DNA from 2 places in the Butyrivibrio sp. XB500-5 genome. Region 1 is predicted to be linked to the other one. Evidence: a T-box and tRNA genes for the amino acid it is inferred to sense, from the RefSeq annotation. Region 1 holds a T-box; the other holds one or more tRNA genes.

Region 1 (7,837 bases):
ATTCACCTGGGTTACCGGTAGTTACGATGACAAGTTCTTCTGCTGGATACTCATTCATCAGATTGATATCCAACAAAATATCATCATCAACATCTATATATCCCAATTTTCTTGCGATCGCAAAAACGCCCAGCATCAGCTCTCCTTCGAGAACAACCTTCCTTCCGTAGGCCTTACTGAGATTTATGATCTGCTGGATACGATCCATATTGGTCGCAAACGTCACAATGATAAGCCTGTTCTTGCTGTACAGATTATAGAACCTTCCAAGATGCTCGTAAACGCGCAGCTCAGAACTTGAAGTTCCTTCCTGCAACGCATTGGTACTGTCGGAAAGAACCGCAAGCACACCTTTTGATCCAAGCACCGAAAGCCTTGCTATATCTCCCGTCGTTCCAACAACCGGCGACATATCCATCTTAAAATCTCCCGTGTGAATGATCGTTCCGCAAGGAGTGTAGATTGCCAGCATTACAGAATCGGGGATACTGTGATTGGCCCTGATAAATTCTATCTTAAAGTCGCCAACTATTATCGTGTTCCCCTGCTTGACCGCCTTCGTCTTTACATCTTTTACCCCGAAATCTTTGATCCTTTTTTCTACTATACCGATCGTCAAAGGCGTTCCGTAGATAGGTGCCTTTATCTCCGATGAAATATAAGGGATCGCACCTATATGATCTTCATGACCGTGTGTCAGTATTATCCCTTTGAACTTATCAATATTTCTTTTGATGTATGTCACATCCGGTATCATTGCCGTTACTCCGGGCATATTATCCGGCGGAAAAGACATTCCGCAATCAATAACAATAATACTGTCATCAGACTCAACAAGAGTCATGTTCATACCTATTTTGTCAAACCCACCAAGAGGAATTATTTTTATCGAATCATTCATAGCAACTATCCTTATACTTTATTATGCTCACTTATCATTCATCAGTTATTTTTATATAATCTCTTATAATCTTACCATAAAAAGAGGCTGTAAACTCAGATAAACTCTAAACTTACAGCCAATCACATTACTGCCGGCGACCGGGATCGAACTTTTCGGGATTCCACAAAGCCGCAGAGAAAGGGGACTAGCCGACCTCGTCTCTTTTATGGACCACTTTGTGGACCACTTTAATACTATTTAAAAATATTTTCATCTAAAAGGAATTGCTCTATTCCAAGATAGACAATTCCGTTTTCATCCTGCCACGGCTTTAGATAATCCCTTACAACCACAATCTTGCTGAAAGAATCTGGTATACGCTTTAAAGAAGCAATCTCCTGCTCTTTTTTCTCCGAATCCGCTATGGACAATGCCGATTGTACATAGAATCTTTTTTCACCTTTATTAACAACAAAATCCACCTCAAGTTGTTTCCGAACTTTCTTTCCATCAGGATCCTTCGTATTATATTCTACCACTCCGACATCAACATTCATGCCTCTTCGTATCAGGTCATTGTACAGCACGTTTTCCATAATGTGGGTTTCCTCCAGCTGTCTGAATCCCAGCCTTGCATTCCGAAGCCCAAGATCCGTGTAATAATACTTTGCCGGAGTCCCGATATACTTCCTGCCTTTTACGTCATATCTAACTGCCTTTTTAATCAGGAATGATTCTTCAAAATAACCGATATATTTTTCAATCGTTTCAGAGCCAATGGCAATTTGCCTCTCACTCTTAAAAGTATTAGACAATTTAGTCGGATTGGTGAGGGAACCAATTCCCGATGCCAAAATGTCCAACAGAATAGACAGTACTTCCGCATCATTCTTTATTTCATGACGTTCCAAGACATCTTTAATATATGTCCTATCAAAAAGATCTTTCAGATAACGGCTCTTTTCTTCATGTTTTTCAAGCGCAGTTGCAAGAGGCATGCCTCCGTAAGTGTAATAATCCTGCCATGCACCGCGTTTGTCGTCCTCATATTCATTATAGAATTCCGCAAAAGAAAGGGGATACACCCGTATCTCATCACCTCTGTCCCTAAACTGCGTCAGGATATCGGAAGACAGCATTTTGGAATTACTTCCTGTCACATATACATCTGCGTTTTTCATTTGCATAAAGCCCAGAACCACATCAATAAATGTTATCTTGGCATCTGGATTATCTACATAGGGATTTTGTATTTCGGAAACAAACTGAATCTCATCTATTAGGATATAATACTTTTTTCCATCTTCGGTCATACGTTCCCTGACGTATTTATCAAGTTCGATCGGATTACGATACTTTGCATTCTCCAACACATCCAATGCCAAAGCAATGATATGGTCCTCTTGAACTCCTTCACTTATAAGCCAATCGCGGTACAACTGAAAAAGCAGGACAGACTTACCGCTTCTGCGAAGCCCAGTTATTATTTTTATCCGTCCATTGTCCTTCTTAGATATTATCTTGTTCAGATATTGTTCCCTAGGATACATGCGCAATCACCTCATGATTTTTTTGCGGATAACCGCACTTATTTCACATATAGCATATCCCTATCCTCCCGCATTGTCAATTTCATACATGATTTTTTTGCGGATAACCGCATTTTTTTCATGTGCCGATGTGATATATAAAAAAGCATCTTATATCCATTCCTATCTGTTTTCTTCAAGGAGCTTTAATCCCTCATCCAGGTCATACCCAAGTATTTCCTGAATCTTCTGAAAATCATACTTCTTATGCAGATTATCAAGAACGGCTGCCAATTCCTTCTTGCCATGCTTATGAATGAACATTGCCATAGCTTTCACTGCATTTGCATCACTTCCATTTGAATAAAAGCCTATCATACAGCCTGCCAGATTATCACAATCATAACACCCATCAAGGCCTTTTCCCTTACAACACGTAGCGTTGGGGCAAGTTCTGTCAGGGCAGCAGGTCGCGTAGGAACAAGTATTATAGGATGTCCTACAGCCGCCACACCATTCTTTCAAAAAGCAATGATTACAGGAAAGTCCACAGTATGCTATGGGATCTACGCCTTTCCTTGCCTTACGACATAGCTCGTTCTTAATCCGGCACATTGCTTCGACGTGCATGATCCAGTGTCTGGAGAAAGGCATCTGAATCAGTCCTTTAATATCCTTTCCGCACCAATAATCGATCAGCCAGAATGCATCTTCATCCTTACTAACTGTTCTGGTTTCGATAATCCTTTCCCTGTCATCATCAGTAATCTTCCTCTTTAGGTCTTTGTATTGCAGATCTTTAAGCAGCTCATTTGTTGAATCCATCACTGTCCTGCAATAATCATACAAAGCTCTCACATCGAGTTTTGCAGAAAACTCCGCGATTTCCTCTCCTTTCAGCTCATTGCCTGTGGTGATGATAGGACTGTTTATCCTGTGAAGCCAATCATCCGTAAAGAGGATTTGACTGTCCTGCGATATCAGTGTATGTGCCACAATATCCTCAATCCGAAATATATGCCACAGGGAATACCCAAGAGTCTTGCTGTGATACCCCTTCGCTCCTGCAAAAGGCATCAGGTAAAAGGCTTCTTTCGGGTATGTATTAACAATTGATGTTATCTGACCAAAAAGCTCTTCTCTTAGCTCAAGCAGAACTTTAATCCCTTCATCAAAGCTCCCTTTCTTTCCGATCAGAGATTGCATTTTCTTGTTTTTTTCTGACCATTCCTTATTCATATCGATTCACTCCTTCAGCAGTGCGTACATCTACACAGTACCCCTTATGAAACCATCCCACTTATATTATTAAGCCTACCATGTAACACTAAAAAAGTCCTCACCCACACAGATAATATCCCAAATTTCACTGAATCTATATGAAAACGAATCCTTTGTTTTTAATACAAAAAAGAGCTGTAAACCCAGATAATATTTAAGTTTACAGCCATTTTATTACTGCCGGCGACCGGGCTCGAACTTTTAGTGGTCTCGCAAAGCCGCATAGAAAGGAGCTTCGCCGACCCCGCCTTTCTTTTGTACCAAATTTGTACCACTTTCGTATAGCTCAAATCCTCTTGAATACTGAATAAAATGAGAATATGGTTATACCACTTTACATGAGCCCTTCATAATATGATTTTATCATTTCCTGAGATACTGGAACTTTATAGTCCTTAAGCTCAGCGTAGATCAACTCGGTCAGTTTCAATAGATTTGTCAATCTCCCTGAACCAGTGCAACAATCTTATTGCACTCTAGACTGACTTTCACTATGTAATCCAATACATTTTGCCTATCCTGCGGACTAAATATACTATTCATCTTAATCATCTACTCCTTCTTATCAAACCTATGAAATCAGCCAACTCCATCTCACCCATTTCCTGCTTATCTGCTTCAGCGTCACGCTGTCTGATAGATACAAGATGACTAGCCTTTTCTTTTTCCCCGACTATGATCATATAAGGAACCTTCTGCATTCTTGCTTCACGGATCTTAAAGCCAAGCTTTTCATCGCGATTGTCAAGCTCTGCGCGTATCCCTTCCTCATAGAATTTTGCCATGATCTCTTTTGCATAATCGTGGTATTTATCAGATACCGGCAACACTTTAGCCTGTACTGGTGAAAGCCAAACGGGGAACTTTCCTGCATAATGCTCAATCAAAATCCCCATGAAGCGGTCAATCGAGCCAAATACAACTCTGTGAAGCATGATCGGTCTATGTTTCTCGCCGTCTTCACCAATGTAATCAAGGTCAAATCGCTGAGGAAGCTGGAAATCAAGCTGTATTGTTCCGCACTGCCATGTTCTTCCAATGGAATCTTTTACGTGGAAATCAAGCTTAGGGCCATAGAAAGCGCCATCACCTTCATTGATCTTATATGGTTTTCCCACTCCTTCTACTGCCGCCTTAAGAGACTCTGTCGCCAGCTCCCAGTCCTCATCACTTCCTATTGAATTCTCCGGTCTTGTGGATAGCTCTATCTCATAAGGAAATCCAAACTTGGAATAAACCTCATCTATAAGTCTCATAACACCCTGAATCTCAGATAAAACCTGATCTTCACGCATAAAAATATGTGCATCATCCTGTGTAAAGCATCTTGCCCTCATGAGGCCGTGCAGAGTCCCGGACTTTTCTGCTCTGTGGACAATTCCAAGTTCCCCACATCTGATTGGAAACTCCCTGTATGAATGAGGCTTTGATTTATAAACCAGCATGCCTCCAGGACAGTTCATGGGTTTGATGGCATAATCCACATCATCAACGCTTGTCACATACATATTATCTCTGTAATGTTCCCAATGGCCTGACCTTTCCCAAAGTGACTTTGTCAGCATTATTGGTGTGGATATCTCCTGATAGCCTTCACGGACATGGATTTTTCTCCAGTAATCAATCAGCAGATTCTTAAGTATAAGGCCCTTTGGGAAATAGAAAGGAAGTCCAGGGCCTTCATCCATCAATGCGAACAACTCCAGCTCTTTTCCCAGTACTCTGTGATCCCTTGCCTTTGCCTCCTCAAGCTGATGAAGATAATCATCCATCATAGATGCCTTTGGAAAAGAGATTCCGTATATCCTTGTAAGCATCTTATTATGTTCATCCCCACGCCAGTATGCCCCTGCAACTGAGAGGAGCCTGACTGCCTTTATGTGACTTACATTAACGATATGAGGGCCGGCGCAGAACTCCGCATAGTCACCCTGTTTGTAAAAAGATATTACTTCGCCCTCAGGAAGCTCCCTTATCATCTCAAGCTTAAACGGCTCATTTGCATTCTCCATATAGAAAAGAGCGTCTTTCTTAGGCAGCTCATACACCTGAAGTGACAAGGATTCCTTGATGATTCTGCGCATTTCTCTTTCTATTGCGCCAAGGTCTTCTTCGTTAAAAGAAAAGCCAAAATCAAAGTCATAGTAGAATCCATTTTCAATTGCTGGTCCTATAGCACACTTTGCCTGTGGATAAAGCCGCTTAACAGCCTGTGCCAGAACATGGGCACTTGTATGCCAGAAAGCCTCCTTTCCCTCCTTTTCATCAAAAGATACTTCCATTACCTGACCATCTCTTTGTAATACTTTCATAATGTGTTGCTCCTTTCGTAAAAAGAATTATTAGTATCTGCAACAACATAAGAAATAGTGTCAAAAAATAAAAAAGCACCCAAAAGATCCACTGATCTTAAGGGTGCATTATGCACGGTTCCACCTTAACTTTTTACTTCAGATTCTAACAAATCCTATCCTTTGACGCAGGCATACGGCAACGCTTACTGTTGTTCAGCATTGCAGCTCAGGAATGGTTTTCGTCTGTTATCCTCATAAATGACTTCCACCAAGTGTCACTCTCTCTGGATGATTCATCACAAACTACTCTTTCCGTCAACGCTTTTCTTATGTTATTGAAATGATTCTAGCAAAGATCATCTTATAATGTCAACACTCACTTCTAGCATTCTATATATTTAGTCATTCCACGGCTCTTCGAAAATCCGAATCTCTCATAAAAGCCTTCCTTACCCTCTGCAGCAGTAAGACCAACGCTTGTGAAATTCCCCTTTTCAGTGTGTTCTGCTATATATTCCAAAAGCTTATTTACTATGGCAGTTCCAATTCCTTTGCCTTGATACTCCGGAAGTACTACTATCTCCTGAAGATACCAGTACATAACTCCATCGCCAACAAGTCGCCCCATTCCAACTACTTCATCATCTACTAGAGCCACCACATCATAGAGATTATTCTTAAGCGCTCTTTCGACAAATTTTGTCGGTCTTTCTCTAAAACCTGCAGAAATCTTCAACCTAATAAAATCTTCAGCCTTAAGCTTATTTTCTAAGAGCTTATACTCTAACATAATGAAACATCCCCTTTATTCATAATTTCAGAGTTGCAATCAATTCCTCTCCATCCATTTCGCCTGTTTCTTCAAATCCAAAGGATGCATAAAGTTCCTTCGCTACTACATTCTCAGGCTCATAAGACAACCAGCAGTAATCCGCCTTTCCACAGGGAAATGTCCTGATAAATTCAAGCGCAAGCTCGACAGCTTTTCTTCCATATCCTTTATGCTGATACCTCTGATCTATCATCAGCCTCCAAAGGTTGTAATTGCCATTCGCGATATCCGGTGCATCATCCCAGTAATCGTCTTTGTCAAAACCAATCATAAGAAACCCCACAAGCTGCTCATCATCGTATATCCCAAATGGAAAAGCATAACCATTTGCAGTTATAGTCGTATAAGCTTCTATGATACAAACGTCATTACTGGCAACAAACTCTCTTTGATCTTCTTTTACAGAAAGCCTCAGAGCATCCCAGACATTTTTACCATTTATACTCTCGAGTCTTACCAAGATGCCTTACCTCCTTATAAGTCAAAAGAATTACCACATTTTAAAATCTACACAACATCAATGATAACACAAAAAAGCCGTAAGCATAGATAAATTCTACACTTACAGCCTTTTAATTACTGCCGGCGACCGGGATCGAACCGGTACGGGTATTACTACCCACGGGATTTTAAGTCCCGGGCGTCTGCCAGTTCCGCCACGCCGGCATCTTTATCATGTTATGATAAAAAATACGCGATATGCGCTAACATATCGCGGATGGGGCCTACAGGGCTCGAACCTGTGACCCTCTGCTTGTAAGGCAGATGCTCTCCCAGCTGAGCTAAGACCCCTTAAAATTAAACTGGGTAATTAAACAAAAAATGGAGCTTCAGGGACTTGAACCCGGGACCGACCGGTTATGAGCCGGTTGCTCTAACCAACTGAGCTAAAGCTCCTGAAAACTAAAAGTGACTCCGACGAGAATCGAACTCGTGTTACCGCCGTGAAAGGGCGATGTCTTGACCGCTTGACCACGGAGCCTTATTCTTAGACCGCAGTTACAGTCTTCACTTTTTA
Region 2 (7,837 bases), on a different contig from region 1:
TTCCGTGCTTAAGCTCACCGGAAGCATATGCCTCTGAATGAACATATGAGATCTCTTTTAATTTAAGCGATCCCTCAAGAAGAAGTGAGTAATCAAGACCTCTACCGATCATGAATGCGTTATCTGCGTGAAGGAACTTGTTTGTCATCTTCTTTACAAATTCTTTTTTCTCTAAGATCTCCTCGATAGCATCGGGAACAGTCATAAGTTCATCAAGGTAAGCCTTCATCTCTTCGGGCTCGAGCATACCGTTAAGTCTGGCGGTATGAATCGCAAGCAGATAGAATATCGAAATCTGGCTTGTAAATGCCTTGGTACTTGCAACCGCAATCTCAGGACCTGCCTGTGTATAAATGCAATAATCACTGTTATCGGCAATTGTAGATCCCTTTACATTAACTATAGAAAGAACCTTGGCGCCTCTCTTCTTGGCATACTTGATAGCCTCGAGAGTATCGATTGTCTCACCTGACTGAGAAACGGCGATAACAAGAGTTCCGGGCTTGATAACAGGATTGGTATAAGTAAACTCGGAAGCAACAGCAACATCGGTGTGGATGTTGGCAAGAGTATGGAAAAGCTGCTGTCCGATAAGTCCCGCATGCATGGCAGTTCCGCAGGCGATAACGATAATATTCTGATTTTCCCTGAAAAGAGAATGAGGAATACCCTCAGCTGTAAATGTTGTTCTTCCGTCTACTATATGAGGCATGATAGTGTCTCTGATAGCGTCGGGCTGCTCGTGGATCTCTTTTTCCATATAAAAAGCATATCCGCCCTTGCCGCCACGGCTGGTATCCCAGTCGATAGTCATAAGCTGAAGAGGTACCTCGTGCTTCTTCTCATCGTGTACCACGATACCCTTGGATGAAAGGCATGCGATGTGATACTCGGGAAGGAAAGCATACTCCTTGGCATGAACGCCGAGTGCCGCAACGTCTGAAGCAAGCATAGCGCCGTGCTCGGTCATGGCAACAACGATAGGGCTTACGTTACGAGCCGCATAGATCTTGCCCGGCTGATCAGCAAAAAGAACCGCAAAAGCAAATGTTCCCTTTAAAACGCTGATAGTTGATCTGATAGCCTTCTCTGCGTCTCCGTCATAGAAGTGATCCATGATCGCAGCAGCTACCTCTGTATCTGTCTCTGAAACGAGCTTATCCTTAAGATTGTATTCCTTAATAAGCTCCTTGTAGTTCTCTATAATTCCGTTGTGTACGAGAGTTACTCTTCCCTGATTGTGAGGGTGAGCATTGGCATCACTGACACCGCCGTGTGTAGCCCAACGTGTATGTCCGATACCTGCGCATGCCTCTTCTGTATCTCCGGCAGTAATCTCTCTTAACTTGGATACACGGCCCGCAACCTTCTTGACGAAAGGCGCATCAGCCTCACCGGGGAAAAGAGCTATTCCCGCACTGTCATATCCTCTGTATTCCAAAAGTTCAAGTGAATCAAGAAGTATCTCTTTGGTACTTCTCTTACCAATATAACCGATAATTCCGCACATAATATCTCCTATTCGATTACCTTTTATTCAACTGATTTATTATAAAAGTTTGTTACTTTACAGTCAAATTTGACATCAAAATGATCATCATGTAAAATGCATAGGAATTATGGAATTTAATGTTATGAAGAAAAAAACTATCGAAAAAACAAACAACTTAATAGTGAAAAGCCCCTTTGTAGCAGCATTTGCCATGATATTCGCTTTAGGATTTCTGGCAAGCGGAACAGTATGTATTGCAGAAGAAAACCCTGACACCGCTTCCGAAGTTGCACCGGCTCCCTTAGAGGTAGCCGCACCTGAAACGAACCCTGAAGGACAGCCACAGCCTGAAGATGCAGCAGCTTATGCAGTATCTACTCCTTTTGCGGTCACTAAATTTGAAACTCCCGTTACCATGTACGTCACCGAGACCATCAACGTACGCGACGGAGCGGGTACAGAATACAATCCGATCGGTAAACTCGGTTGGGGTAATTGTGTTTCTGTTACCGGAACAACCGACAACGGTTGGTATGAGATTGATTACAACGGCACTGTTGCATATATAATAAGTAATTACGTGTCACAGGATATTCCCGGTATCCCATATCTTTTTGTGGGTGATTCAAGAACAGTACAGCTTCAGATGGCTGTAGGTTCCAATGAAAAAGCTTATGTAGCCAAGGTCGGCGAGGGCTACTACTGGTTTAAGAACACAGCAATGCCTCAGATTCAGGCAAGCGCCGGCGCGGGCACAACAATGGTCATCAACTTCGGTGTAAATGACCTTGCAAACGCTTCCAAGTACATCAATCTTGTAAACAGCAACATCGATGCATGGGAAGCACAGGGTATTACGGTTTACTACGCTGCGGTAACTCCCGTAGGTGATTGTTCTACAGTATCCAACGAACAGATCGAGAAGTTCAACGCAAGACTTCAAAGAGAACTCGATCCTCGTATAAAATGGATCGACGGCTACAGTTTCCTTAAGCAGAACGGATTTTCCGCTTCTGACGGGCTTCATTACAACCGTTCAACTTACAAGAATCTTTACTCCTACTACATGTCGGTAATAGGAACAGACGTATAAAATGATGGGTGGACCAAAGCTTACGGTCCACCCATTTTTCAATTGACAAGCCTATATTCTATTGCTACAATAATGTTCGTGGCTCTGATGAGTCCCAAGCTGTTGTAGCACAGTCGGTAGTGCGTCGCATTGGTAGTGCGGAGGTCACGGGTTCGATTCCCGTCAGCAGCTTTAATGATATAGGTGTCGTAATTAAAACAGTCCACTTCATGCTCGCATGAAAGTGGACTGCTTTTAATTTACGACCCGAACAATAATGAGGAAGTAGCACGATAGTGCGGATTCCGAATTATTGCAGAATTGCGAGAGCTGCTTTAGCAGCGAAGCAATTCGTATATCATTAAAGCGTATATACATCTCAAACAAAAATCCCACCCCATGCAGGATTGCGAAAACAGCGTTAGCTGTGGAGCAATTCAACCTATTGCCTTGTTATAGAGAATATGTATTGCCCCGTTCTTATCCTTCATCACATCGGCATCTATTTTGAACACTTTTGCGAGAAGCTCTTTGGTTATTATCTCTCCCGGCACTCCGTGGGCAACTATGCTTCCCTTGTCTATAACATATAATTCATCACAATAATTCGCCGCCAGATTAAGCTCATGAAAAACAGCGATGACTGTCTTTCCGATATTTTTTATCAGATCCGTTATTGCCCACTGATAATGAACATCAAGATGGTTGGTAGGCTCATCAAGTATAAAAATCTCCGTGTCTTGAGCAATTGATCTTGCGATCATGACTCTCTGCTTTTCGCCCCCGGATAGCTCCGAATATGACCTGTCGATCATCTTATCCATCCCTACATATTTAAGTGATTGAATAACAATGTCCCTGTCTTCTCTGGTATCTGCTTCAAACATCTTCCGATATGGTATTCTTCCCATCATTACCATTTCATAAATGCTGTAAGAAAAATCCGTATTGTGTTCCTGCTTCATCACAGTCATTTCTTTTGCACTTTCTCTGTATGAAAAGGAATGAATATCTTTACCGTTCAAAAACACAACTCCCTCTTTGGGATCTATTGCTCTATATATGTGCTTTAGAGTCGTGGTTTTACCGCTTCCGTTTGGTCCTATCACTCCTATCATTTTTCCCTTTGGAACCGACAAGGTCACTTTTTTTAAGATAGGATGACTCCCTATGCTGTAATCAAGGCTGTTCACGGATATCTTAATATCTTTTCCCATATTACATCTTTCCTCCGTTCTTACGATACAGGAGCCATGCAAAAAACGGTCCGCCACAAAATGCCGTAAATATTCCTATTGCCATCTCCTGAGGTGCCATGATCGTTCTTGCAAGAATGTCCATCCACAGAAGGAAAATACCTCCCCCTATAAAACATATGGGAAGCGTCTTTCTGTGATCAGACCCGATTATGCTTCTTACTATATGAGGAATTATAAAACCAACAAATCCTACCAGTCCTGCTGCCGAGACTATTATTCCCGTTATAAAAGAAACAGCGATTATAGTTCTCTTTTTTATCTGTCTGGCATCTATTCCAAGGCTTATCGCAGTCTCGTCCCCAAGAGACATTGCATTATACGCTCTTGCATTTAAGAAAAGGTAAACAAAACCGATCACTACGCCAACGCAAGGTATAAGCAGATTGTTCCACCGTGCACCCGCAAGGCTTCCCATCATCCACATGGTTACACTTCTGATAGCAGAATTGCTGTCCATCATTGAAATAAAAAACTGCGAAACCGCATTTAAGATAACAGAGACCGTCATACCCGCCAGCACAAGCCTGTTATTATTCCGTCCCGTCATTCCTATCTTATACACCATTATCATTGATAGCATTGCTCCCGCAAAAGCAAATATAGGAATAACAAAACTCACATATACAAGGGATGCGGCAAAAAAATAAACTCCTGTAACAGTCGCGGATGCTCCGCTTGAGACTCCTAAAATATAAGGCTCCGCAAGCACATTTTGTGTTATGGCCTGCATCGCTACTCCCGCAACAGCAAGACCTCCGCCAACCGCAACTGCAAGAATAGCTCTGGGGAACCTCAGATCCCATATTATCTTTACCATCACATCCTCTGTAGCCCCTTCATAAAGACCAAACAGCTTATTAACGATTATGTGATAGGTATCAAGCCAGGTAACCCCGGCTGTTCCGACACTCATGGCAAAAATGAAGCTTACCACTATGATAAACAACATTAGTATGCCTATGATAATAAATCTGTTTTTTTTCATCTTATTCTCTCAATTCGCTTTATGTATCTTTTTCAGTTACTATTTATGACGCTTCTTCGGATGCTATCAGTTTTCTGAAATCCTCATTGTTTGCGATAAGGTCATCAAATTTTCCTTCCTCATCCACACATCCGTCTTTTATAAACATGACTCTGTCCGCACTTCTGATGGTTGATATTCTGTGCGCGATCATTATAGTTGCTCTTCCTTTTTTTAGGTTCTCTATTCCCATGTTTATTATTCTCTCATTCTCCGCATCCAGGTTGGCAGAAGCTTCATCAAGAACAAGAATAGGAGAATCTTTAAGCATTGCTTGTGCTATTGCTATTCTTTTCTTTTCTCCTCCGGAAAGCCTAAGTCCGTGTTCCCCCAAAGTCGTTTGATATCCATCTGTCAATTTTTCTATAAACTTGTCTGCTCCAGCAAGCTGCGCAGCCTTCTTCATCTGTTCCCTCGTACATCCGGGAGCCGCCATCATTATATTGTTCTCAACGGTGTCGGCAAAGATAAAAGCTTCCTGTGGTACCAAAGTGATCATCCTTTGCAGCTCCGAAAGCTTGTAATCTTTTATATCGAATCCCGCAACGAAAACGGATCCCCTGTCTGTGTCCCAAAATCTCAAAAGCAATTTTGAAATTGTAGATTTACCACAACCTGAAGCTCCGACTATTGCAACGGTTTCTCCTTTGTCCACATAAAAGCTTATGTCTTTAAGAACATCCGTCTTATCATCAGATACTTCCTCGGGATATCCAAACCCAACATGAGAAAGCTCGACATAATGCTTATTGGAGTTGAGGTCATACTTTTCAAATGCTTCTTCCTTGGTAAGAGTTCCTTCATCCTTAACTGCAGGCTCGGTCTCAAGAAGGCCTACAACTCTTTTGGCCGCACCGAATATAAGTCCGTAATTATTACTCATATTCATAGCTTCCATGATGGGAACAAAAACTCCGGAAGACATTAAAAAGATGGGTAGCATGAACTTTGCCGGAATCGTTCCGTTTTTAACGAGAATCACCGTCAGAATATCAGCTACAAATCCGGCAATAGCCACAATAAGATTAAGGAGACTACTGTCAAATGCACTTCTTTTCTCATAAGTAAGAAATGCATTTTGATATTCTGTCTGACATTCTTTAAATCTTTTTAGATATTGCCCGTTCCATCCAAAACTCAGGATATCTCTAAGTCCCTGAACCCCATCAACTATCTCGGCACTGACCTTTCCGGCCGCACTCCTTACTTTGCTCCCCTGCTTATTCGCTTTTGCAGCCTGAAACTTTGGAATCATAAGCATTGATATTATAAAAGGAATGATCGCAACAGGTATCCATGCCGAAAACATGCCCATTGACAGCAGCATGATAACCGGAACACAAAAAGCTACGACAAGCTGAGCTATAACATGTGCATAGAACCATTCCAAAAGCTCAACATCTTCAATTATCGTACTTATATAATCACCGCTTTGCTTTCCCATCATGGCTGCCGGTGAAAGCTCACTTATCTTGTCATAGGTCAAATCTCTTAATTTGGTAAGTATCCTGTAAGTGACGTCATGAGACACCAAGATATCAAGATAAGAAAAAACGGCATCCGCAATTATCAATCCGATGAGCAACGCAAGAAGCCCTTTGATCATATTAAGATCTTGTAGGAATACTTTACTTATCATCAAAGACATTACAAATGATATTCCCAAGGGCAATATAATAAAAATAAGGTTACACATTATGGCTATGAACAGAAAAAAACCATACCCTTTTATATATCTGCCTAATCTTACGGCGTATTCTATTCGTGAATGTTCTTTTCCCACTTATGCGATCCCTCCTTGTAAATTTGCTTCCCACTGCGAACCCATAAGCTTTTGGTATGTATGATTGTTTTGGGAAAGCTCACTGTGAGTTCCTTTCGCCTCAATCTCTCCATCCGAAAGGATGCATATACAATCCGCATTCTGTATCGTTGACAACCTGTGAGCTATCACAAGTACCGTCTTTCCTTTTATGAGCTTTTCTATACTCTCCTGAATCTCTCTTTCATTTTTTCTGTCAAGAGATGACGTTGCTTCATCCAGTATCAATATTGGAGTGTTCCTTAGAAATGCCCTTGCTATAGCTATCCTTTGTTTTTCACCTCCGGAAAATCTCATTCCGTCTTCTCCCAGTTGCGTATCATATCCCTTTGGAAGTGATTCTATAAGTTCATGAATATTGGCCTGTTTGGCTGCCCATACTATTTCCTCGTCCGTGGCGGATGGCTTTCCTACCGAAATATTATCTCTTACACTTCCGGAAAAGAAATGTCCCTCTTGCCACACAACGGATACAAGCTTTTGGAGATCTCCTACATTGTCCATCGTTATCGTTTTATCACCAATCTTGAGCTTACCTTTTGTCACCTCATAAAAGCCCGAAAGAATATTCCCCACTGTACTTTTGCCGCTTCCGGAATGCCCTACCAAGGCCGTAACCGTACCGCTCTTTAAAGTAAGATTGATATTCTTAAGCACATCTCCATCCTCTTCGTTATAAGCAAAACTTACGTTTTCAAAATGTATATCCTCGTCAAAGCTTTTCTCTGTACATGTCTCGCTTATCTTCCCCCGCCTCATATAGTTATCCGTGGCATTCATAAGATCCACTATTCCCTGTGAAGCTGTAATACCTTTATATCCCACGTGCCATGCTGGAATAAGATTAAGCATGGGAGCAAACCAAGCTCCTATAAAGAACATCACATAGATGAGAACATCTGGATCGAGTCTTCCGGAAAATGCCAAATAGGCTGCCACTGCAGGGCAAAGTGCAATCCCTATTCTGCCGAAAAGTTCAAGCAATCCGTTTTCGATCATAGATACTTTGAGCTGCGCCATAACAGTTTTTCTCAGCACTTCCCCGGAAGCATGAATTTTGTTTTTCTGTTTGCCGTCGGCCCTGAATGCTTTAAGTGTGACAATTCCCTGAATTCCCTCGAGGCAATCCGAATAGTATTGCTCTTCGGCATCCCATTCTTTTTTGCCT

Evidence for each region. A T-box is a leader RNA that pairs with one kind of tRNA and senses whether it is charged. The one in region 1 lies ahead of thrS (threonine--tRNA ligase), so its partner is inferred to be a tRNA-Thr.
Region 2: it encodes a tRNA-Thr, which carries the amino acid that the T-box ahead of thrS (threonine--tRNA ligase) is inferred to sense. The anticodon was not compared.

What each region holds. Positions count from the first base shown of each region.
Region 1 covers NZ_RAIS01000003.1:74-7,910, reverse strand. Annotated here, with positions in the region: gene D6856_RS06430 (ribonuclease J) at 1-901, opposite strand, end outside; gene D6856_RS06425 (ATP-binding protein) at 1,138-2,433, opposite strand; gene D6856_RS15445 (DUF3795 domain-containing protein) at 2,596-3,651, opposite strand; gene thrS (threonine--tRNA ligase) at 4,242-6,005, opposite strand; T-box leader at 6,102-6,315, opposite strand; gene D6856_RS06410 (GNAT family N-acetyltransferase) at 6,370-6,777, opposite strand; gene D6856_RS06405 (GNAT family N-acetyltransferase) at 6,797-7,279, opposite strand; tRNA gene D6856_RS06400 (tRNA-Leu) at 7,400-7,485, opposite strand; tRNA gene D6856_RS06395 (tRNA-Val) at 7,539-7,611, opposite strand; tRNA gene D6856_RS06390 (tRNA-Ile) at 7,643-7,716, opposite strand; tRNA gene D6856_RS06385 (tRNA-Glu) at 7,730-7,801, opposite strand.
Region 2 covers NZ_RAIS01000001.1:899,758-907,594, forward strand. Annotated here, with positions in the region: gene glmS (glutamine--fructose-6-phosphate transaminase (isomerizing)) at 1-1,510, opposite strand, end outside; gene D6856_RS04130 (SGNH/GDSL hydrolase family protein) at 1,635-2,585, shown strand; tRNA gene D6856_RS04135 (tRNA-Thr) at 2,684-2,756, shown strand; gene D6856_RS04140 (ABC transporter ATP-binding protein) at 3,002-3,781, opposite strand; gene D6856_RS04145 (FecCD family ABC transporter permease) at 3,783-4,808, opposite strand; gene D6856_RS04150 (ABC transporter ATP-binding protein) at 4,852-6,630, opposite strand; gene D6856_RS04155 (ABC transporter ATP-binding protein/permease) at 6,631-7,837, opposite strand, start outside.